3 regions of the Rhodococcus sp. X156 genome follow, and region 3 is predicted to be linked to each of the others. Evidence: riboswitches for the same ligand, from Rfam matches in the RefSeq annotation. Region 3 holds a riboswitch; each other region holds the start of a gene.
What was found. Region 3 has a riboswitch for cyclic di-AMP ahead of ELX43_RS18135 (transglycosylase family protein). Riboswitches for the same ligand answer to the same signal wherever they lie in the genome.
Positions count from the first base shown of each region.

Region 1 (9,904 bases), 690 kb from region 3:
GGCCGCGGCGGTGGGCCTTGGCCGGGGCGCCACGCAGCGCCAGGAGCTTGATCCGGACCGAGCCGACCTGCTGGTGGTGGCGCGCGGCTTCGACGAGGTGCAGGCCTGCTCCACGGCTCTGGCGGAGTCGCCGCAGTGGCGAGAAGAGGAGCCCGCCGTGCTGCGCCACCACCTGCGGGTGCCCGCCGCGGCGGTGGCCGAGGCGGTGTCGATCGCCGCGCAGGACGGCTACGCGCCCGCAGCTGAGGTGACCGGTGAGCCGGACGTGCTGGTGCTGCAGCGGGTGCAGCTGCTGGACGCCCTGCACTGCTCGCAGGAGCGCTCCCGGATGGTCGGGCTGGCCCAGCGCCTCGGCGGCGACGTGCTGGGCTGGGACGCGCTGCAAGCGCCCGCACAACCGTTGGGCGCCGTCGGCCGATAACATGCCTGGCACCCGTCCACCAGGAGGATTTGTGCCGATGAGCAGCCACGCGGACGCCCCCAGCCGCACCGTCCTGGTGTTCAGCCACCGCCCCCCGGTGCGCGAGGCGATCATCAGCGCGGTGGGCCGTCGTCCCGCCGCTGACCTGGGCCGGATCAGCTACGTCGAGGCGGGCACCATCGCCGAGGTCCTCCAGCACCTGGATGCGGGCACGGTGGACCTGGCGGTGCTCGACGGCGAGGCACAGCCCACCGGGGGCATCGGCCTGTGCCGCCAGCTCAAGCACGAGATCACCCACTGCCCGCCGGTGGTGGTGGCCGTGCGCCGTCAGGACGACCGCTGGCTGGCCACCTGGTCGCAGGCCGACGCCGTGCTGGTGCACCCGCTGGACCCGCTGACCGCAGCCGAGACCGTGGCCGAGGTGCTGCGCAGCTCCGGGCTGGCGGTCGTGCGCGGATGACCAACATCACCTGGCCGAGCCTGCTCGGTCGTGTCGTGGACGGCTGCGACCTGACGCCCGCCGACACCGCCTGGGCGATGGACGAGATCATGACCGGCGCCGCCACTCCCGCGCAGATCGCCGCCCTCGGGGTGGCCATGCGGGCCAAGGGAGAGACCGGGGCCGAGGTGTCCGGCATGGCCGACTCGATGCTGCGCCACGCCAAGCTGGTGGAGGTGGACCGCGACGCGGTGGACGTCGTGGGCACTGGTGGTGACCGCTCCAACACGGTGAACATCTCCACCATGGCCGCGCTGGTGGTGGCCGGCGCTGGCGTGGCGGTGGTCAAGCACGGCAACCGCGCCGCGTCGTCCAAGAGCGGCACCGCCGACGTCCTGGAGGCGCTCGGGGTGGCCATCGGGCTGGGGCCCACCGGCGTGAGCGCCACGGTCAAGGAGCTGGGCATCGGCTTCTGCTTCGCGCCGGTCTACCACCCGGCGCTGCGCCACGCCGCCGGCCCGCGCCGCGAGATCGGCATCCCCACCGCGTTCAACGTGCTGGGCCCCCTGACCAACCCGGGCCGGCCCCGGGCCGGGCTGATCGGCTGCGCTTACGAGCACATGACCGGGCCGCTGGCCGACGTCTTCGCCAAGCGGGGCTCCTCGGTGCTGGTGGCCCGCGGCGACGACGGGCTGGACGAGCTGACCACCACCACCACGTCCACGGTGTGGGTGGTGCACGAGGGCTCGGTGACCAAGGAGGCGTTCGACCCCCACGACCTCGGACTGGCGCGGGTGCCGGTGGAGGCGCTGCGCGGCGGCGACGCCGCCGAGAACGCCGCGGTAGCCCGCGCGGTGCTGAAGGGCGAGACCGGCCCCGTGCGGGACGCGGTGCTGCTCAACGCCGCCGGTGCGCTGGCGGCGCACGCCGGGGTGCCGGTGGGTGGGCTGACCGAGGCAGTGGCAGCCCAGCTTCCGCGGGCGGCGGAGTCGATCGACAGCGGTGCCGCGGCGACCCTGCTGCGCCGGTGGGCGGTGCTGTCCACCCAGCTGGCCGGCTGAGGGCGGGCCAGCGGCTAGCTCGCGCCGATCTCGAAGCCGGAGTCGGCGTCCAGGCTGGAGTAGGACCGGAAGGCGATGTGGGTGCCCGTGCGCTGCACGCCCGGCACCTTGCTGATGTGCTCGGTGACGATCTCGGCGATCTGCTCGTGCTCCCGCACCCGCAGCAGCGCGATGAGGTCCACGTCGCCGGCGCACGAGTAGACCTCGGTGACGCCGGGGATGTCGGCGATCTGCTGGGCCACCTCCGGGATGCGGTCAGCTGCGGTGTGCACGAGAACGATGGCTGTGAGCACAGATCCTCCTGGGTAGGGCCGTGCCCGGAGTTTAGGGGCCGGTGCCCCGCTCACCAGTGCTGGGCCTGCAGCGGCTCCCGCGCCGCGGTCCGGGCCCGCACCGCCCACTCCGTCCAGCGTCCGGCACCCCAGGCGGGCTCGGCGTAGGGAGTGCTGGCGCGCACCAGGCGCACCCCGGGCTGCTCCAGCCACCGGGCCACCAGCCCCACCTCCTCGGCGGGGGCGCCGCGCAGCGGTCCGGGTCCGGGCAGCACCGTCTCGGCCGAGGCCACCAGGACGTCCACCACCGGTACCGGGTGCACTCCGCGCGGGGCGGTGCCCGCCGAGGCCAGCCGTCCGCAGCGCACCACCACCAGCTCCCAGCCGCCGCTGCCGTCCGGCCGCGCGGCCACCAGCTCGTCCACCGCGGCCAGGGCGGCCAGCCGCTGGGCCCGCCGGGTGGCGGCGATGAGCGCGGCGGCCTCGTCGCGGCGCTGGGCCGCGGACTCGAACCGGCACTGCGTGGACAGCTCCTCCACCCCGGCCACCAGCGTGAGCAGCACCCGGGTGTCGCGACCGGCCACCGCCTCGGCGACCAGCCGCGGCCCGCGGGCGTAGTCGGTGGCCGACTGCAGCCCCGCGCAGGGCGCCGCGCAGCGGTTCATCTCGTGCAGCGCGCACGGGGTGGCGCTGGGGGAGCGCAGCGGGATGCGCTGCGAGCAGGGCCGCACCGCGCTGGCGTCGGCCAGCACCTGGGCGGCCTCCACCGCGGCCGAGCGGCGGGAGAACGGCCCCAGGGCCCCGTCCCGCGGGGTGCGCACCACCGACAGCCGCGGGAAGGCCTCGTCGGTGAGCGTCACCCACCACGCCTTGTGCGGGAACTTGGAGCGCCGGTTGTAGGGCGGGGCGTGGTGGGCCAGCAGCCGCAGCTCGCGCACCCCGGCCTCCAGCGCGTGCGCGCAGCTCACCGAGTCCACCCGGGTGGCCAGCGCCACCATCTCCTTGATCCGGGTGCGGGTCTCCGAGCCGGTGAAGTAGCTGCGCACCCGGCGCCGCAGGTCGGTGGCGGTGCCCACGTAGAGCACCTCCTCGCCCGGCCCGCGGAAGAGGTAGACGCCCGGCTCGCTGGGCAGGTGCTCGGCCAGGCTGCGCTTGCGCCGCTGGGTCGGGGTGACCGCGGGCAGGAAGGTGACCAGCTCCTCGTAGCTGTGCACCCCCAGGTTGCCCACCCGCTCGAACAACCGGTGCATCACCTCCACGGTGGCACGGGCGTCGTCGAGGGCGCGGTGGGTGGGCAGCGTCTCGGTGCCGAACAGCGCCGACAGCGCGGACAGCCGCACCGAGGGTGCCTCGTCGCGGGTGAGCACCCGGCGGGCCAGCTTCACCGTGCACAGCACCCGCGGGGCGGGCCAGGGCAGCCCCAGCCGCTCGCAGGCCGCCTTGAGGAAGCCCGTGTCGAAGGGGGCGTTGTGGGCCACCAGCACCGCGCCGGCGGCGAACTCCAGGAACGCGGGCAGCACGGCGGCGATGGTCGGGGCGTCGTGCACCATCGCCGAGGTGATGCCGGTGATCTGGCTGATCTGCGGGGGGATGCCGCGCTCGGGGTCGACCAGGGTGGCCAGCTCGCCGACCACCTCACCGCCGCGCACCTTCACCGCGCCGATCTCGGTGATCGCGTCCACGCCGGCCTTGCCGCCGGTGGTCTCCAGGTCCACCACCACGAAGGTGACCTCGCTCAGCGGGGTGCCCAGCTCGTCGAACGTCAGCTGCCGCTGGTTCGGCTGCACCAGCTGTGGAGAGCTCATGGGCGCGCACGCTAGGTCAGGCGACCGACACTTCCTGTGCCGTCGCCGCGACCTGCGGCGTTGCCCGGTGAATAGCATTGAGCGGTGACCGAAACCCTGCGCGACGCCGGGCCGGAGGAGCTGCCCGCCGCGGTGCTCGACCGGCTGGCCGACCTGGTCGACGCGGCGCTGCCCGCCATGCGCCCCGCCGACGTGCCCGCCGAGCTGCGACCGCTGCTGCGGTTCACCCCCGCCAAGCGCCGACGCCTGGGCTCGCGGCAGATGGTCGCGGCGGTGCGGACCCAGCCCCGCTTCCGGGCGGCGGTGGTGGAGCAGCTGCGGGGCAGCACGGTCCACCAGCTGGACACCGCCTCCGCCGACCGGGTGGCCGCCGCCGCCAGCAGCCTGCTGCTGGGTGAGCCGGTGGCGGCCGAGCTGGTGGCGGAGGCGGGCGAGATCGACGAGCTGCGGGCGCTGCGGGCGGAGGTGGCGGTGCTGCGCGGGCGGCTGCTGAAGGCGGAGCGCACCCACGAGCGCCTGGCGGCCGAGCTGGCCCAGGCACGGGAGGCGACTGCCGCCGCCCCCGCCCCCGCGCTGGAGGAGGAGGTGACCCGGCTGCGCGCGCGGCTGCGCCAGCAGGGCCAGCGCCTGCGGGAGGCACTGGACGCCGCCGCGGTCGCCTCGACCACCCAGCAGGGCCGCGCCCAGGACGTGGCGGCCGAGCTGGAGCAGGTGCGCGCGGACTGGGCCCGCGACCAGGCGCGGCTGGCGGCCGAGCAGGCCAGGGCCGAGCGGGCCGAGCGCGAGCGCGACCAGGCCCGGCTGGCGGCGGGGGAGGCCCGCAACGCCGACGACGTGCGGCTGCGGCTGCTGCTGGACACCCTCACCGGGGTGGGCAAGGGCCTGCGCTCCGAGCTGGGCATCTACCCGCAGACCACCGCCCGCGGCGTGCTGCCGGCCGACCAGGTGGCCGCCGCCCTCGCTCGGCCGCGCACCCCCGGCCGGGTGCTGCCCGACGAGCGCGCGCTGGACCGGGCGCTGCGGCTGCCGGAGGTGCACCTGCTGGTGGACGGCTACAACGTGAGCAAGACCGGGTACCCGCAGCTGACGCTGATCGCCCAGCGCGACCGGCTGGTGCGCTCGCTGGCGCTGCTGGCCGCCCAGACCCGGGCGGAGGTCACCGTGGTGTTCGACGGCGCGGCGGTGGTCTCCGGCGGCGGACACGTGTGGGCGCGCGGGGTGCGGGTGGTCTTCAGCGCCGACGGCGTGATCGCCGACGACGTCATCCGCGAGCTCACCGCCGCCGAGCCGGAGGGCCGGCCGGTGGTGGTGGCCAGCTCCGACCGGGAGGTGGCCGAGTCGGTGCGGGCGATGGGCGCGCACAGCGTCGCCTCGGACGTGCTCCTGGAGCGGCTGGCCCGCTGAGCACGGGTTCTTGTCGGTGCCCGCCCCTAGCGTCCGCGCCGAGGCCGGTCAGGAGCCACCCGACCGCTCGGCGAGATGGAGCAGGACCATGGTGATCGACTGCGACACGTGTGCGGTGCGCGACCTCGCGTGCGGAGACTGCGTGATCTCCGTGCTGCTGGGCCACCCCGGGCTCCCCGCGCCGGCCACGGCCACCACCGGGCTGCCCGCTCGCAGCGCGGTGGAGATCGGGGCCGAGGAGCAGCGGGCCATGGAGGTGCTGGCCGAGGCCGGCATGGTGCCCCGCCTGCGGCTGGTGCCCCAGGATCCGCCGCCGGCGCCGGACCGCCGCGCGGGCTGAGCCGCCTCGTGGGGCAGCGGCGGCTCGCCCTGTCCCCCTAGGGTGGTCGGCATGGCAGACACCGAGCACGAGCCCCTCGAGCCCACTGAGCCTTCCGAGTCCACGGAGCCCGTGGTGGAGGTGACGGAGCCCGCACCCACCGAGCCGACCGCACCCACCGAGCCCGCCGCGCCGGAAGCCCCGGTGCAGCCCGCCGGGGACCGGGAGCTCGATGTCGTCCTGTTCGGAGCCACCGGCTTCGTCGGCAAGCTCGTGGCCCGCTACCTGGCCGAGCACGCCCCGGCGGACCTGCGCGTGGGCCTGGCCGGTCGCTCCCTGCAGCGGCTGGAGTCGGCTCGCGCGGGGCTGGGCCCGGCCGCGCAGAGCTGGCCGCTGGTGGTGGCCGACGCGGCCGACGCCGACGCGGTGGGCCGGGTGGCCCAGGCCGCCCGGGTGGTCGCCACCACGGTGGGGCCCTACGCCAAGTACGGCCTGCCCCTGGTGCGCGCCTGCGCCGCCGCGGGCACCGACTACGTCGACCTCACCGGCGAGGTGCTCTTCGTCCGCGACAGCATGGCCGCCGCCCACGACGTGGCGGCGCGCACCGGTGCCCGCATCGTGCACTCCTGCGGCTTCGACTCCATCCCCTCCGACCTCGGGGTGCTCAGCCTGCACGAGCAGGTCCGCGCGGACGGCGCCGGCGAGCTCACCGACACCACGCTGGTGGTGAAGGCGGCCCGCGGCGGGTTCAGCGGCGGCACCATCGACTCGCTGCGCAACCAGGTGGACGTGGTGCGCACCGACCCGTCCCTGGCCGAGCACGTGGCCGACCCCTACGCGATGAGCCCCGACCGCGCCGCCGAGCCGCAGCTGGGCGAGGAGGCCGACCAGGCCTTCGTGCGCCGCGACCCCGAGGTGGGCGGCTGGACGGCCCCGTTCGTCATGGCGCAGTACAACACCCGGATCGTGCGGCGCAGCAACGCGCTGCAGGGCTGGGCCTACGGCCGCACGCTCCGCTACCGCGAGGTGATCGGCTGCGGCGACTCGGTGGTCTCACCCGGTGCTGCGCTGGCCATCGCCGGCGGCACCTGGGGTGCTGCGGCCGGGCTCATGTTCGGCCCCGCCCGCTGGGTGCTCGACCGGGTGCTGCCCAGCCCCGGCAGCGGCCCGTCCGAGCGAGCGCAGCGCAACGGCTACTTCCGGATGGAGGTGCACACCCGCACCACCACCGGTCGACGCTACGTGTGCACCGTCGCCGCGCAGGGTGATCCCGGTTACGCCGCGACCGCGATGATGATGGGGGAGAGCGCGCTGTGCCTGGCCCTGGACCGCGCGCAGCTGCCTGCAGCGGCGGGCGTGCTCACCCCGGCCAGCGCCATGGGGACCGCCCTGCTCGACAGGTTGCGCCGCGCCGGCATGACCTTCGACGTGGCGAGCCGTTGAGCGACGCCACCCACGTCTCGAAACGGTCACAGTAGACACGGGGGATGTCCATTCCGTAACCTGGCCGAGACCTTCCAGGGGTTAGCGGTCTCAAGAGGATTGCACTGGGGGTCACCGCCGAGTCGACCCGTCGGGGAGTCGAGCCGGGAACCCAGTTCTCCGGGGTGAATCAGCTCGCCGCCGTCACGGGCGACCGCGCTGTAGGGCTGTTTGTGTCCAGTCCGAACCCGTCAGCTAACTCGGTAGGCGGTTAACGGATACAAGGAGACTTCGCCCTGTGGCGTCCCTAGCTCGAGCTCGTACGGCCCGCACACGCACTGTTCGTGGCGTCCTCGCCGCCGGAATGGCCGCGGTGGCCATCGCCACGATGTCGGCCACCCCGGCCAGCGCCGACCCGGTGCTCCCCGACAACGCGACCCAGGCTGAGCAGGAGCTCGCCCGGCTGGGCCACGACGCCGAGGTGGTCAACGAGCAGCTCCTGGGCGCGCAGGTCGACCTGGACGCCAAGCAATCGCAGCGGGTCGACGCCGAGACCCGGCTGGGTTCCGCGCAGGAGAGCCTCCGGGTGGCGCAGTCGGAGCAGGAGCAGTTCCGCGGCACCGTGGACGCCCTCACCTCCGCCTCCTACCAGGGCGCACGCCTGAACAAGCTGTCCGCGCTGATGATCAGCGAGTCGCCGCAGGACCTGCTCGACCAGATGTCGGGCCTGGACGTGCTGGCCGCGGACACCAACGACCGGGTGCAGAAGTTCTCCGCCGCCTCCGCCCAGGCCGCCACCGCCGCCACCGACGCGCGCTCGGCCACTGCCGCCGCCAAGGCCGCCGCCGACGCCGCCGCCCTGGTGCAGGCGGACCTGCGCAAGAAGCAGGACGAGCTGAGCACCCGCGCCACCGCGGTCCGCGCCAAGCTGGCCTCGCTCACCGAGGCCGAGCGGGTGCGCTACGCCGGTGCCATCGTCCCGGCGGGCTTCGTCTCCCCGGTTCCCACCACCCCCGTCACGCCGCCCGCGGAGGCTGCCAGCCAGCCCGCGGCTCCCGCTGCGGCCGTTCGTGGCGGGGCCGTCGCCCCGGCCGCTCCCGCGGTCGCCAGCACCCGGTCCGCCGGTTCGGGTCGCGGCGCCACCGCCCTGCAGGCGGCGATGAGCAAGCTCGGCTCGCCCTACGTATACGGCGCCACCGGCCCCGGCTCCTTCGACTGCTCCGGGCTGACCCAGTGGGCCTTCCGCCAGGCCGGCACCGCCATCCCGCGCACCGCCGCAGCACAGGCCGGCGGCGGCACCCCGGTCTCCCGCGACCAGCTGCAGCCCGGCGACCTGGTGTTCTTCTACAGCCCGGTCTCGCACGTGGGCATCTACGCCGGCGGCGGCAACATGGTGCACGCCCCCACCGAGGGCCAGCCCGTCAAGGTCGCGCCGATGGGCAACATGCCCTACACCGGTGCTCGCCGCTACTGATCACTCCGCTGCACTGATCCGCGCGGGCCACCGGAACGGACACCCCGCCACGACGACGGGGTGTCCTAGGCTGGACCGATGAGCAGTCGTGCGCTGCCGCGCGTCCTGCTGGCGGCGCTCGTGCTCGTCCTGGTGATCACCGCGGCCGTGGTGGCGCTGCGGTCGGACACCCCAACGTCGCGGGACGCGGGAGTGTCCGGGCCCAGCACCACCGGTGCCCCACCGCTGACCGCCACCGCCTCGCAGAACGCAGTGCCGCCCGCGGCGAGCCAGGCCGCGCGCAAGAAGGCGGTGCAACAGCTGCTCGACCAGTGGGCCGTCGCCGTGCGCAGCAACGACTCCGCGCTGCTGGCCACCCTGTTCGACACGGGTGCCGACGTCGGCTTCCCTGCCGCCGAGGCCCGCAGGGCCGCCAACCTCGCCCAGGTGCCGCTGGCCGACTGGGGCTACGACATCACCGAGGAGGCGGTGCCCACCGTCGACCCCGCGGTGACCGCGCGGCTGGGCGCCGACGAGGTCTGGTCGCCACCGGTGGTGCTGCGCTACGCCATCGCCGGGGCGGACGCCGCCAGCACCACCCGCCCGGTGGGCGTGGTGCTGGCCCGCCGCGGACAGGTGTGGCGGCTGGTCAGCGACACCGCCGCCGACCGCTACGGCCGCAGCACCTGGCGCGGGCTGTGGGACTTCGGCCCGGTGATCGCCCGGGTGGTGCCCCAGGGAGTGGTGCTCGGCCACCCCAGCCGCGCCGCCGACCTCGACCTGCTGGCCAAGGAGCTCGGCCCGGCGGTCGCCGCGGTCACCGACTTCTGGGGGCCGGGCTGGCAGCAGCGCGCCGCGGTCTTCCTGCCAGACCACCAGGACGAGCTGCGCGCGCTGGTGGGCCCGGACTTCGCCGAGGGGGAGATTGCCGCAGTCTCCATCGCGGACAACATCGACCGCTCCGCGGGCACCGTCCGTGGCCAGCGAGTGGTGTTCAACCCGGCCACGCTGAGCCGGCTCACCCCGCTGTCGCGCCGGGTGGTGCTGCGCCACGAGCTCACCCACGTGGCCGCGCGGGCCGCCACCAGCGCCCAGGCCCCGGTGTGGCTGGCCGAAGGCTTCGCCGACTACGTCGGCTACCGGGCCAGCGGGGTCTCGCTGTCCGACGGCGCACCCGCCGTGGCCGCGGTGGTGCGCTCGGCGGGCCCACCGGACAGCCTGCCCGTGGACACCCAGTTCGCCACCACCACCAGCGGCGCCAAGGTGGAGCTGGCCTACCAGCTGTCGTGGTCGTTCGCGGTGTTCCTG
Region 1 covers NZ_CP034766.1:1,111,305-1,121,208, forward strand. The annotation lists gene ELX43_RS05320 (hypothetical protein) at 1-421, shown strand, start outside; gene ELX43_RS05325 (response regulator transcription factor) at 459-881, shown strand; gene trpD (anthranilate phosphoribosyltransferase) at 878-1,921, shown strand; gene ELX43_RS05335 (Lrp/AsnC ligand binding domain-containing protein) at 1,936-2,214, opposite strand; gene ELX43_RS05340 (DEDD exonuclease domain-containing protein) at 2,265-3,998, opposite strand; gene ELX43_RS05345 (NYN domain-containing protein) at 4,083-5,402, shown strand; gene ELX43_RS05350 (hypothetical protein) at 5,491-5,742, shown strand; gene ELX43_RS05355 (saccharopine dehydrogenase NADP-binding domain-containing protein) at 5,794-7,164, shown strand; cyclic di-AMP (ydaO/yuaA leader) riboswitch at 7,270-7,428, shown strand; gene ELX43_RS18185 (NlpC/P60 family protein) at 7,508-8,617, shown strand; gene ELX43_RS05365 (hypothetical protein) at 8,696-9,904, shown strand, end outside.
Region 1: linked by a shared signal. The riboswitch ahead of ELX43_RS18185 (NlpC/P60 family protein) and the one ahead of ELX43_RS18135 (transglycosylase family protein) in region 3 are both predicted to bind cyclic di-AMP.

Region 2 (9,904 bases), 110 kb from region 3:
AGCCATCCATGGCAGCCCCTGCGCGGGCCCCTTTGTCCTTCTGCTGCCCCTCGCCGGCCTCGATAGGCTGGCCGCATGACCGTTGTCTCACTTGGCCTGCCCGTGCCGGGCCGCGGTGGCGTCACCCCGCCACGCGACCCGGCGCGCCCGCAGACCTCGGCCCTGCTGGACTCCCACGGCCGGGTCGCCACGGACCTGCGGATCTCGCTCACCGACCGCTGCAACCTGCGGTGCACCTACTGCATGCCGGCCGAGGGCCTGGACTGGCTGCCCACCTCCGATCTGCTCACCCGCGCGGAGCTGGCCCGGCTGATCCGCATCGCCGTCACCGACCTGGGCGTGCGCGAGCTGCGCTTCACCGGCGGCGAGCCGCTGCTGCGCGGCGACCTCGCCGGGATCATCGCCGACGCCGCCGCGCTGCGTCCGCGGCCGGAGATCTCGCTGACCACCAACGGGCTCGGCCTGGTCCGCAAGGCCAAGGCCCTGCGCGCCGCGGGCCTGGACCGGGTGAACGTCTCGCTGGACACCGTCCGCCCCGAGCTGTTCCACCAGATCACCCGCCGCGACCGGCTGGCCGACGTCCTCGCCGGGATGCGGGCCGCGGCCGACGCCGGGCTGACGCCGGTGAAGGTGAACGCGGTGCTGATGCGGGGCATCAACGACGACCACGCGCCCGAGCTGCTGCAGTTCTGCCTGGAGCACGGCTACGAGCTGCGGATCATCGAGCAGATGCCGCTGGACGCCCAGCACGGCTGGGAGCGCAGCGAGATGGTCACCGCCGAGGAGATCCTGGCCTCGCTGCGCACCGCCTACGCGCTCACTCCCGACAGCGAGGCGCGCGGAGCCGCGCCCGCCGAGCGCTGGCTGGTCGACGGCGGACCCGCGACGGTCGGCGTCATCGCCTCGGTCACTCGACCCTTCTGCGGTGACTGCGACCGCACCCGGCTCACCGCCGACGGCCAGGTCCGCAGCTGCCTGTTCTCCACCGGCGAGACCGACCTGCGCGACCTGCTGCGCTCCGACGCCGGTGACGACGCGATCGCGCAGCGCTGGCAGGACGCCATGTGGGCCAAGCTGCCGGGTCACGGGATCAACGACCCCGGCTTCCTGCAGCCCACCCGCCCGATGAGCGCGATCGGGGGCTGACTCGTGAGCACCTCTCCGGAGAGCACCAGCCCGACGACCAGCGCACCCGCCATCGAGCTGGAGGTGCGCTACTTCGCCGCGGCGCGGGCCGCGGCGGGCACCCCCACCGAGATCGTGAGCGCGCCGGCCAGCGCCACGCTCAGCACGCTGCTGGCCGTCCTCGCGGAGCGACACCCGCCCCTGGTCGAGGTGCTCAAGCGTTGCTCGTTCCTGCTCGACGAGGTCGCCGTCCGCGACCGCGAGCGGCCGCTGCCCCCCGGCGGCACCGTCGACGTGCTGCCACCTTTCGCGGGCGGATAACAGTCAGATAAACGTCTGGCCAACGTGATCTCGGTCACATCACGGCGGGATAACGAGTCCGCAACGAACAGACGCGTCAGTGCCCTGACCTGGGGTTATGCCGGGATCGTCAACTGTGGCAGGGGCGTTACAGGTAACAAATCGGCCACAGTGGACGAGGTGACGGCAGCCTGTGCCGCACGTACCGTTCCCCCTGGCCGGAACAGCCCCGGCCGAACCGGTCCGCCGCGCCAAACCCTGCTCCGTGGGAACCGGTTACCTCGAGAACCATCAGGAGCAGGGACGGAGGACCCACGTTCGGGCAGCCGAACGACGGGCCGAGGCGCAGATCTGCTGCCTAGGTCCTTGGGGTGAAGCGAAACCACTCGAGCCACGGGTGGGGAAGCCGGGCTACCTCTCAGCCCGAACCCGACAGCTGACTTCGCAGGCGCGTATGGAGAGGATCCACCCAGATGTCCCGTACCCAAGGCCGTCACCGCAAGCCCACCACCACCAGCCGCACCGTCGCCAAGGTCGCTCTGACCGGCATGGTCGTCGGCGCCCCCCTCACCGTGCTGGCCGCGCCCGCCTCGGCGGCCTCCGCCAGCCAGTGGGATGCAGTCGCCCAGTGCGAGAGCACCGGCAACTGGTCCATCGCCAACGGCAACGGCTTCTACGGCGGCCTGCAGTTCACCGCCAGCACCTGGAAGGCCTTCGGCGGCCACGCCTACGCCCCGCAGGCCAACCAGGCCAGCAAGGCCCAGCAGATCGCCATCGCCGAGCGCGTCCTCGCCGGCCAGGGCAAGGGTGCCTGGCCCGTCTGCGGCAAGGTGCTGACCGGCTCGGGCAACGCGTCGGCCACCGCCGGTGCCAGCGCCCCGCAGGCGTCCACCAAGTCGGCTCCCAAGGCTGCTGCTCCCAAGGCCGCTGCTCCCAAGGCTGCCGCCCCGAAGGCTGCTCCTAAGGCTGTCGCCCCCAAGGCTGCTGCTCCGAAGGCTGCCGCCCCCAAGGTCGCGACCAAGGCCACCACCAAGACCACGACCAAGGCGGCGACCTCCTCGGCCGGCACCTACACGGTCAAGTCCGGTGACACGCTGTCCGGCATCGCCCGCTCGCAGGGCATCTCCGGTGGCTACCAGGCCATCTTCCAGCTGAACAAGGGCACCATCAGCAACGTCAACGTGATCTACCCCGGCCAGGTCCTCCACCTGGGCTGATCCACAGCACCACAGCAGAAGACCCCGGCAGCCTCCACGGTGCCGGGGTCTTCTGCTGCGCCACCAGGTTGTGGGGCCAGGCCGTCGCGCTCAGGCGCAGCCGACCCACTCGTCGGTGCCGTCCGGGAACACCTGGCGCTTCCACACCGGGATGCGCGCCTTGACCTCGTCCACCAGCAGCGCGCAGACCTGGAACGCCTCGGCCCGGTGGTCGGCCGAGACCGCGCACGCCAGCGCGACGTCGCCGATGCCCAGTGGACCGACCCGGTGGCTCACCGCCACCGCCCGCACCCCCGGCACCCGCGCCGCGACATCAGCGGCCACCTCGGCCACCAGCGCACCCGCCGTGGGGTGCGCGGAGTACTCCAGCGCGGTGACGGTGCGGCCCCCGTCGTGGTCGCGGACCACCCCGGCGAAGCTCACCACCGCACCGGCGGCCTGCTCGGCCACCAGCGCCTCGTGCTCGGCCAGGCTCAGCTCGTCCTCGGTCACCAGCGCCCGCGCCACGTGTGCCGTCACCGGTGGTCGCCCCCCGCCAGCTGGTCCAGCGCGTGGTCGAGCACCGGCTCCAGCACCGCGAGCCCGTCCCGGACGCCGCCGGTGGAGCCGGGCAGGTTCACCACCAGGGTGCGGCCGGCCACCCCGGCCACGCCGCGGGAGAGGATCGCCGTGGGCACTGCGTCCGAGCCCGCGGCCCGGACGGCGTCGGCCAGCCCGGGCACCTCGTAGTCGAGCAGCGCGCGGGTGAGCTCGGGAGTCGCGTCGGTGGGGCTGATGCCGGTGCCACCGGTGGTGAGGACGAGGCCGGGGGCAGCGGCGAGGGCAGTCCGCAGGGCCTGGGCCACCGGCTCGCCGTCGGCAACCACCACGGGCTCGTCCACCTGGTGGCCGTGCTCGCGCAGCCAGTCCACGATGATCGGTCCGGTGCGGTCTGGGTAGACCCCGCCGGCGGCCCGGGTGGAGGCCACCACCACCACGGCGCGGCTCACGGCCGGCTCCAGTGGCCGGTCTTGCCGCCGTCCTTGGTCTCCACGCGCACGCCGTCCATGGTGGCGGCGGGGTCCACCGCCTTGACCATGTCGTGCAGGGTCAGCCCGGCCACCGCCACGGCGGTGAGGGCCTCCATCTCCACCCCGGTGCGGTCGGTGGTGCGGACGGTGGCGGTGACGGCGACGTCGGCCTCCCCCAGCTGCAGGTCCACCACCACCCCGGACAGCGCGATGGGATGGCACAGCGGAACCAGGTCGGGGGTGCGCTTGGCGGCCATGATGCCGGCGATGCGCGCCGTGGCCAGGGCGTCGCCCTTGGGCAGCCCGTCCCGGCGCAGCAGCTCGACCACCTCAGCCGTGGTGCGGAAGGTGCCGGTGGCCACCGCGGTGCGGGCCGTGGCGTCCTTGCCGGTCACGTCGACCATGCGGGCCTGGCCCGCCGCGTCGACGTGGGTCAGCTCGGGCTTGCTCATCGGAGGACCTCGTCTGCTCGGACGCGGGCGGAGCCGGTCGTCCTGCGCCGACCGACGCCGGCCGCGTGGGTGGTGCCTCCCAGGTGGGACGGCTCCCTAGCGGTTGATGACCGTCGTCGGGTGCACGTAGGGAAGCTGGTCCGCGGGCAGCGGGAACTCGGTGTCGCCGAAGGGCGAGAGCCCACCCGCGACAGTCGAGGCCAGCTCGCTCACGGCGTGCTCACCCTCCGGGACCTTCGGCCACGACGGGTCGACCCAGCGCTTGCTCTTCTTGCCATCTGCTTTCGCCACACGGACATTCTGACAGTGCGCTGCCACTGCCGTACAGGGCAGGTCACTACCGTAGGCAGTGATGTCTGACCCACGGAGCCTCGCCGCCTGGTTGAGCCGCCAGTCCGACCAGCAGCTGAGCACCCTGCTGGAGCTGCGGCCGGACCTTGCCGTGCCGCCGCCTGCCGACTCCCAGGTGCTCGCCAACCGGGCGGGCCTGCGCGCCTCGGTGGTTCGCGCCGCAGACGAGCTCACCGCGTTCGAGCTGGCGGTGCTGGAGGCCATGGTGCTGGCCCAGGCCGACGCCGAGCCGGTGTCGGTGGCCGACGTCCGCGAGCTGCTCGGCAGCTCCGTGCCTGCCACCAAGGTCAACGCCGCGCTGGAGCGGCTGCGTGCCCAGGCCCTGGTGTGGGGACCGGACAAGCAGCTCGACGGCATCCGGGTGGCCCCGGCCATGCGGGAGGTGCTGCCGCGCGCCGGCCAGGTGGGTCGCCCGTCCGCCGCACTGGTTGACGCCGACGTCCCCGCCATGCTCGCCGAGCTCGACGCCGCCCGGCTCGGGCTGCTGACCACCTTGGCCAAGGGCGCCCCCTTCGGCCGCACCCGCGACGCCGCACCGGGAACACCAGCGGATCGCCCGGTGCAACAGCTGCTGCGGGCGGGTCTGCTGCTGCCGGTGGACGACCAGACGGTGGAGCTGCCCAGCCAGGTGAGCGCGGTGCTCCGCGGCGGCAGCCCGATGGGCGAGATCAGCCCCACCGAGCCGCGGGCGACGCCGACCAGCGTGACGCGCCAGGACATGGACTCCGCCGCCGCCGGCGCCGCGCTGGAGCTGCTGCGGCACTGCACCGACCTGCTCGCGGCCCTCGGTGCCGCGCCGGCCCCCACCCTGCGCGCCGGCGGCCTCGGGGTGCGCGAGCTGCGTCGGCTGGCCAAGCAGACCGGCATCGACGAGGCGGCGCTGCCCCTGCTGCTGGAGCTGCTGGCCGCGGCCGGGCTGGTGGCCTCCGACGAGGCGGCGGACCCGGCGTGGACGCCGACGACGCACGTCGACACCTGGGCGGTGGCCGAGCCGGCGGCACGCTGGGCCGAGCTGGCCACGGCCTGGCTGGAGCTGCCACGCCTGCCCGGGCTGGTCGGGGAGCGCGACGAGCGCGACAAGGCGCTGGCCACCCTGTCCGAGGAGCTGCGCCGCCCGCTCGCCCCGCGCGACCGCCGCCGCGTGCTGCAGGTGCTCGCCGACCTGCCGCCCGGCTCCGCGCTGGACGCCGCCCAGGTAGGGACCGCGCTGTCGTGGCGCCGGCCCCGCTGGGGCGGGCGGCTGCGGGAGGACCTCATCCGCTGGACGCTGGCCGAGGCCACCACGGTGGGCGTGCTGGGCCGCGGGGCGCTGAGCACCCCGGGGCGTGCCCTGCTCGCCGGTGGCGACGTCGAGGCGGCCATGGCGGTGGCGCTGCCCGCCCCGGTGGACCACGTGCTGGTGCAGGCCGACCTGACCGTGGTGGCGCCGGGACCGCTGGAGCCCGAGCTGGAGCAGGACATCGCCCTGGTGGCCGACGTGGAGTCAGCCGGGGCGGCCACCGTCTACCGGGTGGGCCCGTCCAGCGTGCGCCGCGCGCTGGACGCCGGGCGCAGCGCCGCGGAGCTGCACGCGCTGTTCGCCGAGCGCTCGCACACCCCGGTCCCCCAGGCGCTCACCTACCTCATCGACGACGTGGCCCGCCGGCACGGCCGGCTGCGCACGGGTACCGCCGGGTCGTTCGTGCGCTGCGACGACGAGGCGCTGCTGTCGGAGGTGGTGGCCTCACCGATCGCTGACGAGCTGGGCCTGCGGCGTCTCGCCCCCACGGTGGCGGTGGCGCCGGTGTCGCTGGCCGAGCTGCTGGAGGGGCTGCGCTCGGCGGGCTTCGCCCCGGCCGCTGAGGACCCCACCGGAGCAGTGCTGGACCTGCGCCCGCGGGGTGCGCGGGTGGAGGCACGGCGCAGCCGCCGCCGCTCGCCCGTGCCCACCCCGCCCAGCGCGGAGCAGCGTGCCGCGGTGGTGCGCGGCGTGCGCGCCGGCGACCGGGCGGCCACCATGACACCGGCCAACCGGGTGGTCTCCGACGGCAGCCGAGCCAGCGGCATGGCCACCATGGCTGTGCTGCAGCAGGCCGCCCGGGAGCGGCGCAGCGTGTGGATCGGCTACGTCGACGCCCAGGGCACCGCCAGCCAGCGGGTGGTGGAACCGGTGAGCGTGGGCGCCGGAGTGCTCGAGGGCTTCGACTCCGCCGCCGCCGGCATCCGCCGCTTCGCCCTGCACCGCATCACCTCGGTGGCCCTCACCGACGAGTGAGCGCCCTGGCCGGGTCGGGCTAGGGGTCGACCAGGCAGAAGGTGCGGGCCGGCTGCGGGAAGCTCAGCACGTCGACGTCACTGATCCCGGCGCAGAGGCTCTTGCCGGCGGAGTCCTCCACGCGCTTGGCCACCTTGACCACCGCCTCCGCGCTGGCGCAGTCAGCGTTCTTGACTCCCTTGCTCATGGCGCCGTCGGCGACGCCGTAGCAGCTGCCTTCGGTGAAGTTGGGAACCAGGCAGAGCAGCGTGCGGTCGTCGCCGTCGCCGTCGGTCAGTGTCAGGGGGACGTACTCCTTGTTCGGGCACACGTTGGGCGCCTCGAGCTTCTTGCCCACCTGGTAGAGCGCCTCGGTCTGGTCGCAGCCGGCCCGCTCCACGTCGGAGTCGGTGTCGGAGAACGTGGCGATGACCAGGCAGTCACCCTCGTCGGCCGTGCTGACGCTGCTGCCGATCACCCCGCCCACCGCCAGCCCGACCACCACGACCACCAGGAGCACCACGGCTCCCACCGCGCTGCCCAGGGTCCAGAACAGCCGCTTGCGGCTCCGGGGCGGCGGCCCCGGGTACGGGCCCGGCTGGGGGTACGGGTTCGGCTGGGGGTACGGGTTCGGCTGGGGGTAGGGGTTCTGCTGGGCGTACGGACCCGGCGGGGGGTACGGACCCGGCGGGGGCGGCGGGCCCTGCGGGTAGCCGCCCTGGTGGGGGTAGTCGGGCCCCGGGGCCCGGGCCTGGCCGAACGGCGGGCCCTGGGGCGGCCCGGGTGGCGGTGTGGTCATCGGCGTGGCCCTTCCCTGGTGACGGCACGCACAGCGTAGCCACACAAGCACCGTCTGCGAACGACTTTCGGTGTGGCTCAGCACAGCAGGTGGCACCGCGGGCCTCGCAGGGAGGAAGATGAATGGTTGCCGCAGAAACCCAGGAGGACGTGTGACCGACGGACCGTTGATCGTCCAGTCCGACAAGACGCTGTTGCTCGAGATGGACCACGAGCTGGCCGGTGAGGCCCGGCAGGCCATCGCCCCGTTCGCCGAGCTCGAGCGAGCCCCCGAGCACGTGCACACCTACCGGATCACCCCGCTGGCCCTCTGGAACGCCCGCGCCGCCGGGCACGACGCCGAGCAGGTGGTCGACGCCCTGGTCCGCTTCTCCCGCTACGCGGTGCCCCAGGCGCTCCTGGTGGACATCGTGGACACCATGGGCCGCTATGGCCGGCTGCAGCTGGTCAAGAGCCCGGCGCACGGCCTGGTGCTCATCAGCCTCGACCGAGCAGTGCTCGAAGAGATCATGCGGCACAAGAAGATCGCCCCCATGCTCGGCGCACGGGTGGACGACGACACGGTGGTCGTCCACCCGTCCGAGCGGGGCCGGCTCAAGCAGATGCTGCTCAAGGTCGGCTGGCCGGCGGAAGACCTCGCCGGCTACGTGGACGGCGAGGCGCACGACATCTCCCTGGACAGCGGCGAGCCCGGGGACGAGGGCTACTGGGAGCTGCGCGACTACCAGCAGATGGCGGCCGACTCCTTCTGGGCCGGCGGCTCCGGCGTGGTGGTGCTGCCCTGCGGCGCCGGCAAGACCATGGTCGGGGCAGCCGCCATGGCCAAGGCCAAGGCCACCACGCTCATCCTGGTGACCAACACCGTGGCCGGACGCCAGTGGAAGCGTGAGCTGGTGGCCCGCACCTCCCTCACCGAGGACGAGATCGGCGAGTACTCCGGTGAGCGCAAGGAGATCCGTCCGGTCACCATCGCCACCTACCAGGTGGTCACCCGCAAGACCAAGGGCGAGTACCGCCACCTGGAGCTGTTCGACTCCCGGGACTGGGGCCTGGTGATCTACGACGAGGTGCACCTGCTCCCGGCGCCGGTGTTCCGGATGACGGCCGACCTGCAGTCGCGTCGCCGACTGGGTCTCACCGCCACGCTGGTGCGTGAGGACGGCCGCGAGGGTGACGTGTTCAGCCTGATCGGCCCCAAGCGCTACGACGCGCCGTGGAAGGACATCGAGGAGCAGGGCTGGATCGCGCCCGCGGAGTGCATCGAGGTGCGGGTGACGCTCACCGACGCCGAGCGGCTGGCCTACGCCACCGCAGAGCCGGAGGAGCGCTACAAGCTGTGCTCCACCGCGCGCACCAAGATGCCGGTGGTCAAGTCCATCCTGGAGCGCCACCCCGGGGCGCCCACCCTGGTGATCGGCGCCTACCTCGACCAGCTCGACGAGCTCGGGGAGGCGCTGGGGGCACCGGTGATCCAGGGATCCACCCGGAACAAGGAGCGGGAGAAGCTCTTTGACGAGTTCCGCCGCGGGGAGATCCAGACCCTGGTGGTGAGCAAGGTGGCCAACTTCTCCATCGACCTGCCGGAGGCCTCGGTGGCGGTGCAGGTGTCGGGGACGTTCGGCTCACGCCAGGAGGAGGCACAGCGACTGGGCCGGCTGCTGCGACCCAAGCACGACGGCGGGCAGGCGCACTTCTACTCGGTGGTCGCCCGCGACACCCTGGACGCCGACTACGCCGCCCACCGGCAGCGGTTCCTGGCCGAGCAGGGCTACGCCTACCGGATCACCGATGCCGACGACCTGCTGGGGCCGCCGATCCCCGAGGTCGGCTGACACCAGCCCGACGACCACGTCAGCCCCGCCGGAGCTCCGGCGGGGCTGAGGTGGTTCTGCACGTCGGACTACTTGTGGCGGCGGTGGGCGGACAGGTCGACGAGTGCCCGCTGCGGGGCGAGCACCGCCTCCAGGTACGACGGGATCACGGTGCGCGGCTTGGGCTTCGGCTTGACCAGCCAGCCGACGATCCCGCCCACCACCAGCCCGAGCGCGACCCCGGCGATCACCGGGAGCGCCTGCTTGAGCATGGCGCTGCCGCCGGCCATCTCCATCAGGTCGATGGCCTCGGCCGAGGTGGACTCCGACGGCCACCCGTGCCCGTCCGTCCCGTCGCTGGAGGCGGCCCCTGCCGCCGCGGGTGCCGGCTGGCTGCTCGGCGGTGTCGCGCTGGGCCCGGACGAGCTGGACGGGGCCGAGGTGGCTGACGTCGGCGTGGACGGCGCGGCCGCGGACGTGCCGGCCGTGGTGGTCCCGGTGGTGGTGGCTTCGGTGGTGGATGGAGCGGTGGTGGCCGCGCCGCTCGCCACGGCGCCCTCGCTCGCCCCTGAGCCGAGCCGCTCGCTCAGGCACTGGGCGAACTGCC
Region 2 covers NZ_CP034766.1:532,236-542,139, reverse strand. The annotation lists gene moaA (GTP 3',8-cyclase MoaA) at 76-1,146, shown strand; gene ELX43_RS02590 (MoaD/ThiS family protein) at 1,150-1,446, shown strand; cyclic di-AMP (ydaO/yuaA leader) riboswitch at 1,702-1,892, shown strand; gene ELX43_RS02585 (transglycosylase family protein) at 1,899-2,642, shown strand; gene ELX43_RS02580 (molybdenum cofactor biosynthesis protein MoaE) at 2,733-3,161, opposite strand; gene ELX43_RS02575 (MogA/MoaB family molybdenum cofactor biosynthesis protein) at 3,158-3,616, opposite strand; gene moaC (cyclic pyranopterin monophosphate synthase MoaC) at 3,628-4,104, opposite strand; gene ELX43_RS02565 (hypothetical protein) at 4,201-4,395, opposite strand; gene ELX43_RS02560 (helicase C-terminal domain-containing protein) at 4,457-6,709, shown strand; gene ELX43_RS02555 (hypothetical protein) at 6,729-7,487, opposite strand; gene ELX43_RS02550 (DNA repair helicase XPB) at 7,639-9,318, shown strand; gene ELX43_RS02545 (SRPBCC family protein) at 9,387-9,904, opposite strand, start outside.
Region 2: linked by a shared signal. The riboswitch ahead of ELX43_RS02585 (transglycosylase family protein) and the one ahead of ELX43_RS18135 (transglycosylase family protein) in region 3 are both predicted to bind cyclic di-AMP.

Region 3 (9,904 bases):
ACCGCACGCTGGACGAGCTCGGCGTCCCGCCGCTGGACGAGGACGAGGAGCGCAACGAAGGGGTGCTGGGCTGGCTGCACTCCATCGCCCGCTCGCACGTCGACGTGGCGCTGCGCCACCCGATCAAGCTGATCGCCAACGCGCTGGGGTCCCCGCCCAAGGACGTCATCGACCTGGCGCACGAGAAGGGCGTGCCGGTGGCGGCGCTGGCCGGCAAGGCCGAGCACGCGGTGCGGCACGTGGACAACGGCGTGGACATCGTCATCGCCCAGGGCTACGAGGCCGGCGGGCACACCGGGGAGATCGCCTCCATGGTGCTGCTCCCGGAGATCGTGGACGCCATCGGCGACCGCGCCTCGGTGCTGGCGGCCGGCGGCATCGGCTCCGGCCGGCAGGTCGCCGCCGCGCTAGCGCTGGGTGCCTCCGGGGTCTGGATGGGCTCCTACTGGCTGACCACCGCGGAGTACAAGCTCGGTGAGATGCCCGCCGACGACGGTGGGCCCTCCACGATGCAGCGGGCGCTGCTGGCGGCCACCTCCAGCGACACCGTGCGGATGCGCAGCTACTCGGGCAAGCCCGCCCGGCTGCTCAAGACCCGCTGGACCGAGGCGTGGAGCGCCGAGGGTGCCCCCTCCCCGCTGCCCATGCCGCTGCAGAACGTCCTGGTGGGGGAGGCGCACCAGCGCATCGCTCGCTCCACCGACCCCGGGGTGGTCTCCATGCCGATCGGGCAGATCGTGGGCCGGATGAACGAGATCAGGCCGGTGGCCGAGGTGATGGCCGACCTGGTGGGCGAGTTCGACGCGACGGTGTCGCGGCTGGACACGCTGCGCTGACGAGCCTTGGCTGAGCGCTTCCCACCGGGTGGGGCTTCTAGGGTGACGGGATGATCGCCCCCGTCGTCAGCCCCGCCTGGTGGGACGCCCACCGCACCGACGTCGTGCTCGCCGACGTGCGGTGGTACCTCGACGGCCGCTCCGGCCGCGCCGCCCACGAGGCGGGCCACCTGCCGGGGGCGGTGTTCGTCGACCTCGACCGGTGCCTGGCCGCCCCGCCGAGCCCGGAGCGGGGCCGCCACCCGCTGCCCGACCCCGAGGTGTTCGCCGCCGAGCTGGGCCGGCTGGGCATCGGCGACGACGACACGGTCGTGGCCTACGACGACGCCGGGGGGCGCAGCGCTGCCCGCCTGGTGTGGCTGCTGCGGGCCACCGGCCACGAGGCTGCGCTGCTCGACGGCGGGCTGGCGGCCTACCGGGGTCCGCTGGAGACGGCGCCCGTCCGCCGCGCGCCCACCACCTTCACCGCCCGGCCCTGGCCGCGGGAGCGGCTGGCGGACCTGGACGAGGTGGTGGCGCAGGCGGGCGGTGGCGCCGGCGTGGTGCTCGACGCCCGGGCCCCCGAGCGCTACCGCGGCGAGCAGGAGCCGGTGGACGCCCGGGCCGGCCACGTCCCCGGGGCGAAGAACCTGCCCACCCAGGCCACGCTGGCCGAGGACGGCACCTTCCTCCCGGCGGCCGAGCTGCGCCGTCGCTTCACCGCGGCGGGCGTGGGGGCGGGTGCGCCGGTGACCGCCTACTGCGGCTCGGGAGTGACCGCCTGCCACAGCCTGCTGGCTCTGGAGCTCAGCGGGCTGGGTGCCGGTCGCCTCTACCCGGGGTCGTGGTCGCAGTACAGCAGCGATCCCCGCCGCCCCGTTGCCACCGGGGCATCACCAGGTGGTGTCGTGGACCAGGAAAACTGCCTGTGACCTGGGACTTGTCGCCTCTCAGGGCGTGACGCAGGCCGCTTTCCGGGGCCGATTTCGGGGGTCCAGCCTGTGATCCGAGTCACCGATCCCGGGCTGCTGACAAAAGCGTCCCGTTTTGCGGACATGCCGGCTGACCTGCGGAAACGGTGACGTCGCGGGTCGCCGGGGAGGCGTTACCTACCCGAGACCTTGGCGCTGCGGGGCCTCGACGCACCCGTGCTCGGTCCGTACGTTCGTTTGTGGCCGGGAACAACCGGCCGACACCGGGCCCGCCGCGCTCAATCCTGTCCCGCGGGCATCCGGAACCTCCGATCTAACCAGGGACAGGGACGGAGGACCCACATCCAGGGGCACACCCGGGATGCCGGCCGGAACCGCTGATCAGCGGCTCTGACCTTGGGGTGAAGCCAGCAGGCCCAGCTCGTGGACCTGGTGGCCGGGCAACCTCTCAGCCCGAACCCGACAGCTGACTCCGCAGGCGCAGGGAGAGGATCTACCCATATGACTCGCAAGACCACCACCGCCTCCAAGCACTCCACCGGCGCCCGCAACGCCGCCAAGGTCGTCATCGCCGGCCTCGTCGTCGGTGCCCCGATGGCGATCTTCGCCTCGCCGGCCTCCGCCGCCGGCAACGACTGGGACGCGGTCGCGCAGTGCGAGAGCACCGGCAACTGGTCCATCAACTCGGGCAACGGCTTCTCCGGTGGCCTGCAGTTCACCCCGAGCACCTGGAAGGCCTTCGGCGGCTCGGGCTCGGCCCACAACGCCTCCAAGTCCGAGCAGATCGCGGTCGCCGAGCGCGTGCTCGCCGGCCAGGGCAAGGGTGCGTGGCCGGTGTGCGGCAAGAACCTCGGTTCGGGCAACGCCTCCGCCAGCAGCTCCACCGCGAAGGCCACCACCAAGTCAGCCCCCAAGGCGCAGGCCCCCAAGGCTGCGACCACGCAGAAGGCGCAGGCGCCCAAGGCCTCGGCTGCCAAGGCGCAGGCCCCCAAGGCCAGCACCGCCAAGGCACAGGCGCCCAAGGCTTCGGCTGCCAAGGCGCAGGCCCCCAAGGCCAGCACCGCCAAGGCACAGGCGCCCAAGGCCTCGGCTGCCAAGGCGCAGGCCCCCAAGGCCAGCTCCGCCAAGGCCACCACCAAGGCGAAGGCAGCCAAGTCCAGCGGCAAGACCTACACGGTGAAGTCGGGCGACACCCTGTCGTCCATCGCCTCCACCCAGGGTGTGAGCGGCGGCTACCAGGCGCTGTTCAGCATCAACAAGGGCAAGATCAGCAACCCGAACATGATCTTCGCGGGCCAGACCCTGACCCTCGCCTGATCCTGCTCACCCGGCTCGGCCTCGGCTGAGCCAGCTGAACCAGCACAGGACCCCGCCACCGCCACCGGCAACGGTGTGCGGGGTCCTGTGCTGTCTGCGTGGACGGCCGGAGGGCGGTGGCTAGGCGGGCTCCGCGGCCAGGGTGGCGCCCAGGCGCAGCAGCTGCGCCGTCGCCGCCCCCAGCTCGAACTCGTTGCGCTTGGCCGCGGTGAAGTACCGGTGCAGGGCGTGGTCGGTGTCGATCCCCACGCCGCCGTGCACGTGCACCGCGGTGTGGCTCACCCGGTGCCCGGCGTCGGCAGCCCAGAACTTGGCGGTGGCCACCTCCGCGGTGCTGGGCAGGTCCTCCGCCAGCCGCCACGCCGCCTGCCAGAGCGTGAGCCGGATGGCTTCCACGTCGATGTAGGCGTCCGCCAGGCGCTGGGCCACTGCCTGGAAGCTGCCGATGGGACGGCCGAACTGCACCCGCTCCCTGGCGTACTCCGCGGTCAGCTCCAGCGCCCGCTCGGTGACGCCCAGCTGCAGCGCACAGATCCCGACGGTGCCGCGGTCCACCAGCCAGGTCAGTGCCGCCTCGCCGTCGGTGCCGAGGACCCGGTCGGCGTCCAGGCGCACGTCGGTCAGCTCCACCAGGCCGGCGCTGCCCCCGTCCACCAGCTGCTGGTCCTGCACCTGCACGCCGGGATCGTCGCTGCGCACCAGCAGCACCACCGGGCCGGCGTCGGTGGCGGCCGCGACCAGCACGGCATCGGCCACCGGCGCCCAGGACACCGCGGACTTGGCGCCGTTGAGCACCCAGCCGTCGCCGCTGCGCTGTGCCCGGGTGCCACCGGTGCCGGGCTCGTCCACCAGCGCCACGGTGAGCACCAGCTCACCCGCCGCGGCCGGTGCCGCCCACCGCTCGCGCTGGCTGTCCGTGCCCAGCTCGGCGATGGCCGCGGCGGCCATCACCACCGACTGCAGGTACGGCACGGGCGCCACCGCCCGGCCCAGCTCCACCAGCACGCTGCACTGCTCGAGCAGGCCGAAGCCACCGCCACCCACCTGCTCGGGGAGGGCGGCGGAGAGCACGCCCGCGGTGGCCAGGTCGGCCCACAGCTGCTGGTCCCAGCGCGGCCCGGTCTCCACGGCGCGCAGCCGCTCCTGGGTCACCTTGTCGGTGAGGATCTGGCGAGCCAGGCCGCCGAGGTCCTGCTGGGCATCGGTCAGGGAGAAGTCCACGTCGAGCTCCTAGCGCTTGGCGGCGGGCAGGCCGAGGGCGAGCATGGACACGATGTCGCGCTGGACCTCGTTGGTGCCGCCACCGAAGGTGAGGATCAGCGAGGAGCGGTGCATCCGTTCGACGCGGCCCTGCAGCAGGGCCCCGGCCGAGCCGTGCCGGACCACCGCGCTGTTGCCCAGCACCTCCATCAGCAGCCGGTACGCCTCGGTGGCGAGCTCGGTGCCGAAGACCTTGGTGGCCGAGGCGTCGGCGGGGGTGGGGGCCTGGCCCACGCTCCAGGCGATCTTCCAGTTGATCAGCTTGAGGAAGTCGGCCTTGGCGTGCACCCGGGCCAGGTGCAGCTGCACCCACTCCTGGTCGATCACCCGGGTGCCGTCGGGCAGCTTGGTCTGCTGGGCCCACTCCCGCACCTCGCGCAGGGCGGTGCGCACCGGGGCGGAGGAGGTCAGGGCGACCCGCTCGTGGTTCAGCTGGTTGGTGACCAGCGGCCAGCCCGCGTTCTCCGCCCCGACCCGGGAGGTCACGGGGACACGGACGTCCTCGTAGTAGGTGGCACTGGTGCCGGGTCCGGCCATGGTGTGCACCGGCGTCCAGGAGAACCCGGGCGCGTCGGTCGGCACGATGAGCATGCTGATGCCCTTGTGCTTGGGTGCCTCGGCATCGGTGCGGCAGGCCAGCCACACGTAGTCGGCGTACTGGATGAGGCTGGTCCACATCTTCTGCCCGTTGACCACGTAGTCGTCGCCGTCGCGCACCGCCCGGGTGCGCAGCGAGGCCAGGTCGGTGCCGGCCTCGGGCTCGGAGTAGCCGATGGCGAAGTGCAGCTCACCGGCGGCGATGCGGGGCAGGAAGAAGGCCTTCTGCTCCTCGGTGCCGTACCGCATGATCGTCGGGGCCACGCTGTTCACCGTCAGGAACGGCACCGGCGCCCCGGCCACCGCCGCCTCGTCGGTGAAGATCAGCTGGTCCATCATCGGGCGGGCCTGCCCGCCGTGCTCGGTCGGCCAGCCCAGGGCCAGCCACCCGTCGGCGCCCATCTGGCGGACGATCTCCTTGTAGGTGTCGCCGGTGCCGTACTCGCCCTGCGTGGAGCTCATCGCCTCGCGGCGCTCCGGGGTCATCAGGCGCGCGAAGTAGCTGCGCAGCTCACGCCGCAGCTCCTCCTGCTCGGGGGTGTAGCTGATCCGCATGGGCCCTCCTGGCTGGAACAGGTTCTTGCGACACTAGCGCGGACCATTGCTTCTCGGTAGAACCGGTTCTAGTGTCGGTCAGGGCCTGCTCGCGAGGCGGCCGGGCCGAGTCGGTCACCGATCGTTCGCAGTGGAGGCATTCCGATGAAGGTCACTGTCGACTTCGACCTGTGCGAGGCCAACGGAGTCTGTGCCGGCCTGGCGCCCAAGGTCTTCGACCTTGACGACGACGAGCAGCTGACGATCTTGCAGCCGGAGCCGCCGGAGGAGCTGCAGGCGCGGGTGCGCAAGGCCGTGGAGCGCTGCCCCAAGAGCGCACTCGCCCTCGAGGAGTGAGGCCCGTCCGTCTTGGTGCTGTCGAGCCGGACGAGAACACGTTCTAGCGTCGAAAGTCCCGCCGCCCAGCCGACTCGAGGAGCACCGATGAGCTTTGCCCGCAGATCAGGTCCGACCGGTCGGGCGTGCCGCCGGTGAGCGAGAAGCCACTGGCCGGCAAGGTCGCCGTGGTCACCGGAGCCGGCGCCGGGCTGGGCCGGGCGGAAGCGCTCGCGCTCGCCACCCAGGGTGCCGACGTGGTGGTCAACGACATGGCCGACACCGACGTGGTGGACGAGATCAAGGCGCTCGGCGTGCGGGCGGCCCTGGTGCAGGGCGACGTGGGTGAGCGCACCACCGCCGACGAGCTGGTCCGCACCGCGGTGGAGGACCTCGGCGGGTTGCACGTGGTGGTCAACAACGCCGGCGTCACCCGCGACCAGATGCTGTTCAACATGAGCGACGCCGACTTCGACCTGGTGGTGCGGGTGCACCTGCGGGGGCACTTCCTGCTCACCCGCAACGCCGGCGCGTACTGGCGCGAGCAGTCCAAGCAGGCCGGCGCCCCGGTGTACGCCTCGCTGGTGAACACCTCGTCCGAGGCAGCCTTCTTCGGCCCCGCCGGGCAGGCCAACTACGGCGCGGCCAAGGCCGGCATCACCACCCTGACCATGACCGCCGCCAAGGCGCTGAGCCGCTACGGGGTGCGGGCCAACGCCATCTGCCCGCGGGCCCGCACCGCGATGACCGAGGCGGTCTTCGACGCCCCACCGTCCGACGGGCCCGACCCGCTCTCGGTGGACAACGTGGCCCCGCTGGTGGCCTACCTGGCCTCGCCCGCCGCCGCGGCCGTCAACGGCCAGGTCTTCGTGGTCTACGGCGGGAAGGTGGCGCTGATGGCGCCGCCGACCATCGAGCAGAAGTTCTCCTCGGCGGGTGCGATGTGGACCCCCGAGGACATCGAGCGCTCCATCGGCGGGTACTTCGCCGACCGCGATCCTGCGCGGATGTTCGTCAACACCGACCTCGCACACCTCGCCTGAGGAGGCCGCACCACCATGACACTCACCATGCAGCCCCGGATCGACGCGCTCGGGCTCAAGACCGGCCAGCTCCTGGTCAACGGCCAGTGGCGCGACTCCGCCGACGGAGCCACCTGGACCCACCACCACCCGGCCACCGGCGAGGCGGTCGGCGAGTTCGCCGTCGCCACCACCGCCGACGTGGAGGAGGCCGTGCAGGCGGCGCGCACCGCGTTCGACGACGGGGCCTGGCCCCGGATGCGGGCGGGCGAGCGGATCAAGCTGATCCACCGCTACGCCGACCTGCTGCGCGCCAACGGCGAGGAGCTCGCCGGGCTGCTGGCGCTGGACAACAGCGTGCCGCTGTCCTTCGGTGGCATCTACGCCGCCTCCATCGACGTGGCGGCCGACGTGTTCGACCACCACGCGGGGTGGATCGACAAGATCGGCGGCCAGACCCTGCCCGCGTACCAGGGTGGCGACCACGTGGCGATGACCTTCCGCGAGCCGATCGGCGTGGTCGCGGCGATCCTGCCGTGGAACGCGCCGTTCCTGCTCTACGCGCAGAAGGTGGCCCCGGCGCTCGCCGCCGGCTGCACGGTGGTGCTCAAGCCCTCGGAGTACGCCTCCTTCGCCGTGCTGCGCATGGTGGAGCTGCTGGTGGAGGCGGGCCTGCCCGACGGCGTGCTGAACGTGGTCACCGGCCCGGGCGAGACCGTCGGCGAGGCGATGATCACCCACGACGCGGTGGACAAGATCAGCTTCACCGGCAGCCGGACCATCGGCCAGCACATCCTGCGGGCCTCGGCGGGCACCCTCAAGCGGGTCTCGCTGGAGCTGGGCGGCAAGAGCCCCGCCATCGTCTTCCCGGACGCGCCCAACATCACCATGGCCGGCATGACCACCATGGGCACCGTGTCGATGGGGCTGTCCGGGCAGGCCTGCGTGGCGCACAGCCGGGCGCTGGTGCACCGCGACGCGATGGAGGAGTTCCTCGCCGGCGCGGAGATGATGGCCGGTGCCATCACCTACGGCGACCCGTTCGACCCGGCGGTGCTGGCCGCGCCGCTGATCAACGACAAGCAGCTGCAGCGGGTGCTGGGCTACCTCGACCGCGGCGCCGGCGAGGGCAGCCGCCTGGTCACCGGGGGGTCGCGGGTGGACGGGGACCTCAGCGCCGGCAACTTCGTGCAGCCCACGATCTTCGCCGACGTGGACAACCGCTCCAGCCTGGCCCAGGAGGAGATCTTCGGGCCGGTGCTGGCCGTCGTGCCCTTCGACACCGAGGAGGAGGCGATCCGGCTGGCCAACGACACCCAGTACGGCCTCGGCGCCGGGGTCTACACCAGCGACGTCAGCCGGGCCATGCGCATGGCCCGCTCGGTGCGGGCCGGCACCGTGGGCATCAACGGCTTCACCATCGAGCCGCACCTGCCCTTCGGTGGTTTCAAGGAGTCGGGCATGGGACGCGAGGGCGGGCAGAGCGCCATCGAGGCCTACACCGAGCTCAAGACGGTGCTGCTGCCGCTGACCGACGAGGTGATGTGATGGCCGACCTGGCCGGCAAGGTCGCCATCATCACCGGTGCCGCGGGCGGGCAGGGCGCCGCAGCGGCGCGGCGGTTCATCGAGGAGGGCGCCCAGGTGATGATCGCCGACATCGACGACGTCAAGGGTGCCGCCCTCGCCGACGAGCTGGGGGAGCACGCCCACTACCGGCACCTGGACGTGGGTAACGAGGAGCAGTGGGCCGACCTGGTCGAGGAGACCGTGGCGCTGCTCGGCAAGGTGGACGTGCTGGTGAACAACGCCGGCATCCTGATGTTCTCCGCGCTGGCCGACACCACGCTGGAGCAGTACGAGCGGGTCATCCGGATCAACCAGGTGGGCACGTTCCTGGGCATGCGGTCGGTGGTCAAGCCGATGACCGCCGCCGGCGGCGGGTCGATCATCAACACCTCCTCGATCGAGGGCCTGGCCGCGGTGCCGCTGCTGGTCGCCTACTCCTCCAGCAAGTTCGCCATCCGGGGTATGAGCAAGGTGGCGGCGATGGAGCTGGGCGAGGTCGGCATCCGGGTGAACTCGGTGCACCCCGGGATGATCGACACCAACATGGTGTCCACCGCGGCCGGGGGTGGCGAGGTGGACCTCTCGCCGGCCGGGCGGAAGGTGGCGCTGCGCCGGGTGGGCCGCCCGGAGGAGATCGCCGAGGTGCTGGTGTTCCTGGCCAGCGACAAGAGCTCGTACTGCACGGGGGCCGAGTTCGTGGCCGACGGTGGCGCCACCGCCACCCACGCGTTCAACTTCGCCGGCTAGCAACCCGCACCCGGGCCGGGGAGCCTGCCGTGGCGGCGGCTCCCCGGCTCAGGCGGTGGTCTCCTCCGCGAGGTCGGGCCGGCCGAGCGCGCTGAGGAAGGACCGGGCCCAGCGGTCGACGTCGAAGGTCATCACCTGGCGGCGCATGGCTCGCATCCGTCGGCGGCCCTCGTCCTCGGTCTGGTCCAGCGCCTCCACCAGGGCCGCCTTCACCCCGTCGAGGTCGTGCGGGTTGACCAGGTACGCCGAGCGCAGCTCGGAGGCTGCCCCGGTGAACTCGCTGAGCACCAGCGCGCCGCCGAGGTCGCTGCGGCAGGCCACGTACTCCTTGGCCACCAGGTTCATGCCGTCGCGCATGGGGGTCACCAGCATGACGTCGGCGGCCACGTAGAAGGCGATGAGCTCCTCGCGGGGGACCGGCCGGTGCAGGTAGTGCACGGCGGGGTGGCCCACCTTGGAGTACTCCCCGTTGATGCCGCCGACCTCGCGCTCGATGTCGCCGCGCATCTTGATGTAGCTGTCCACCCGCTCCCGGCTGGGGGTGGCCAGCTGGATCATCACGGTGTCGTCGGCGTCCACCCGGCCCTCGGCCAGCAGCTCGCGCAGCGCGAAGAGGCGCACGTCGATGCCCTTGGTGTAGTCCAGCCGGTCCACGCCCAGCATGATGCGGCGCGGGTGCCCGAGGTCGCGGCGGATCTCCTTGGCCCGAGCCTGCACGCGGGGGCTGCTGGCCAGCTTGGAGATCTCCGCGGAGTCGATGGAGATGGGGAAGGCAC
Region 3 covers NZ_CP034766.1:424,135-434,038, forward strand. The annotation lists gene ELX43_RS02015 (nitronate monooxygenase family protein) at 1-836, shown strand, start outside; gene ELX43_RS02020 (sulfurtransferase) at 887-1,747, shown strand; cyclic di-AMP (ydaO/yuaA leader) riboswitch at 2,044-2,242, shown strand; gene ELX43_RS18135 (transglycosylase family protein) at 2,249-3,064, shown strand; gene ELX43_RS02030 (acyl-CoA dehydrogenase family protein) at 3,185-4,285, opposite strand; gene ELX43_RS02035 (acyl-CoA dehydrogenase family protein) at 4,295-5,476, opposite strand; gene ELX43_RS02040 (ferredoxin) at 5,621-5,812, shown strand; gene ELX43_RS02045 (3-oxoacyl-ACP reductase) at 5,947-6,834, shown strand; gene ELX43_RS02050 (aldehyde dehydrogenase family protein) at 6,850-8,361, shown strand; gene ELX43_RS02055 (glucose 1-dehydrogenase) at 8,361-9,128, shown strand; gene ELX43_RS02060 (trehalose-6-phosphate synthase) at 9,177-9,904, opposite strand, start outside.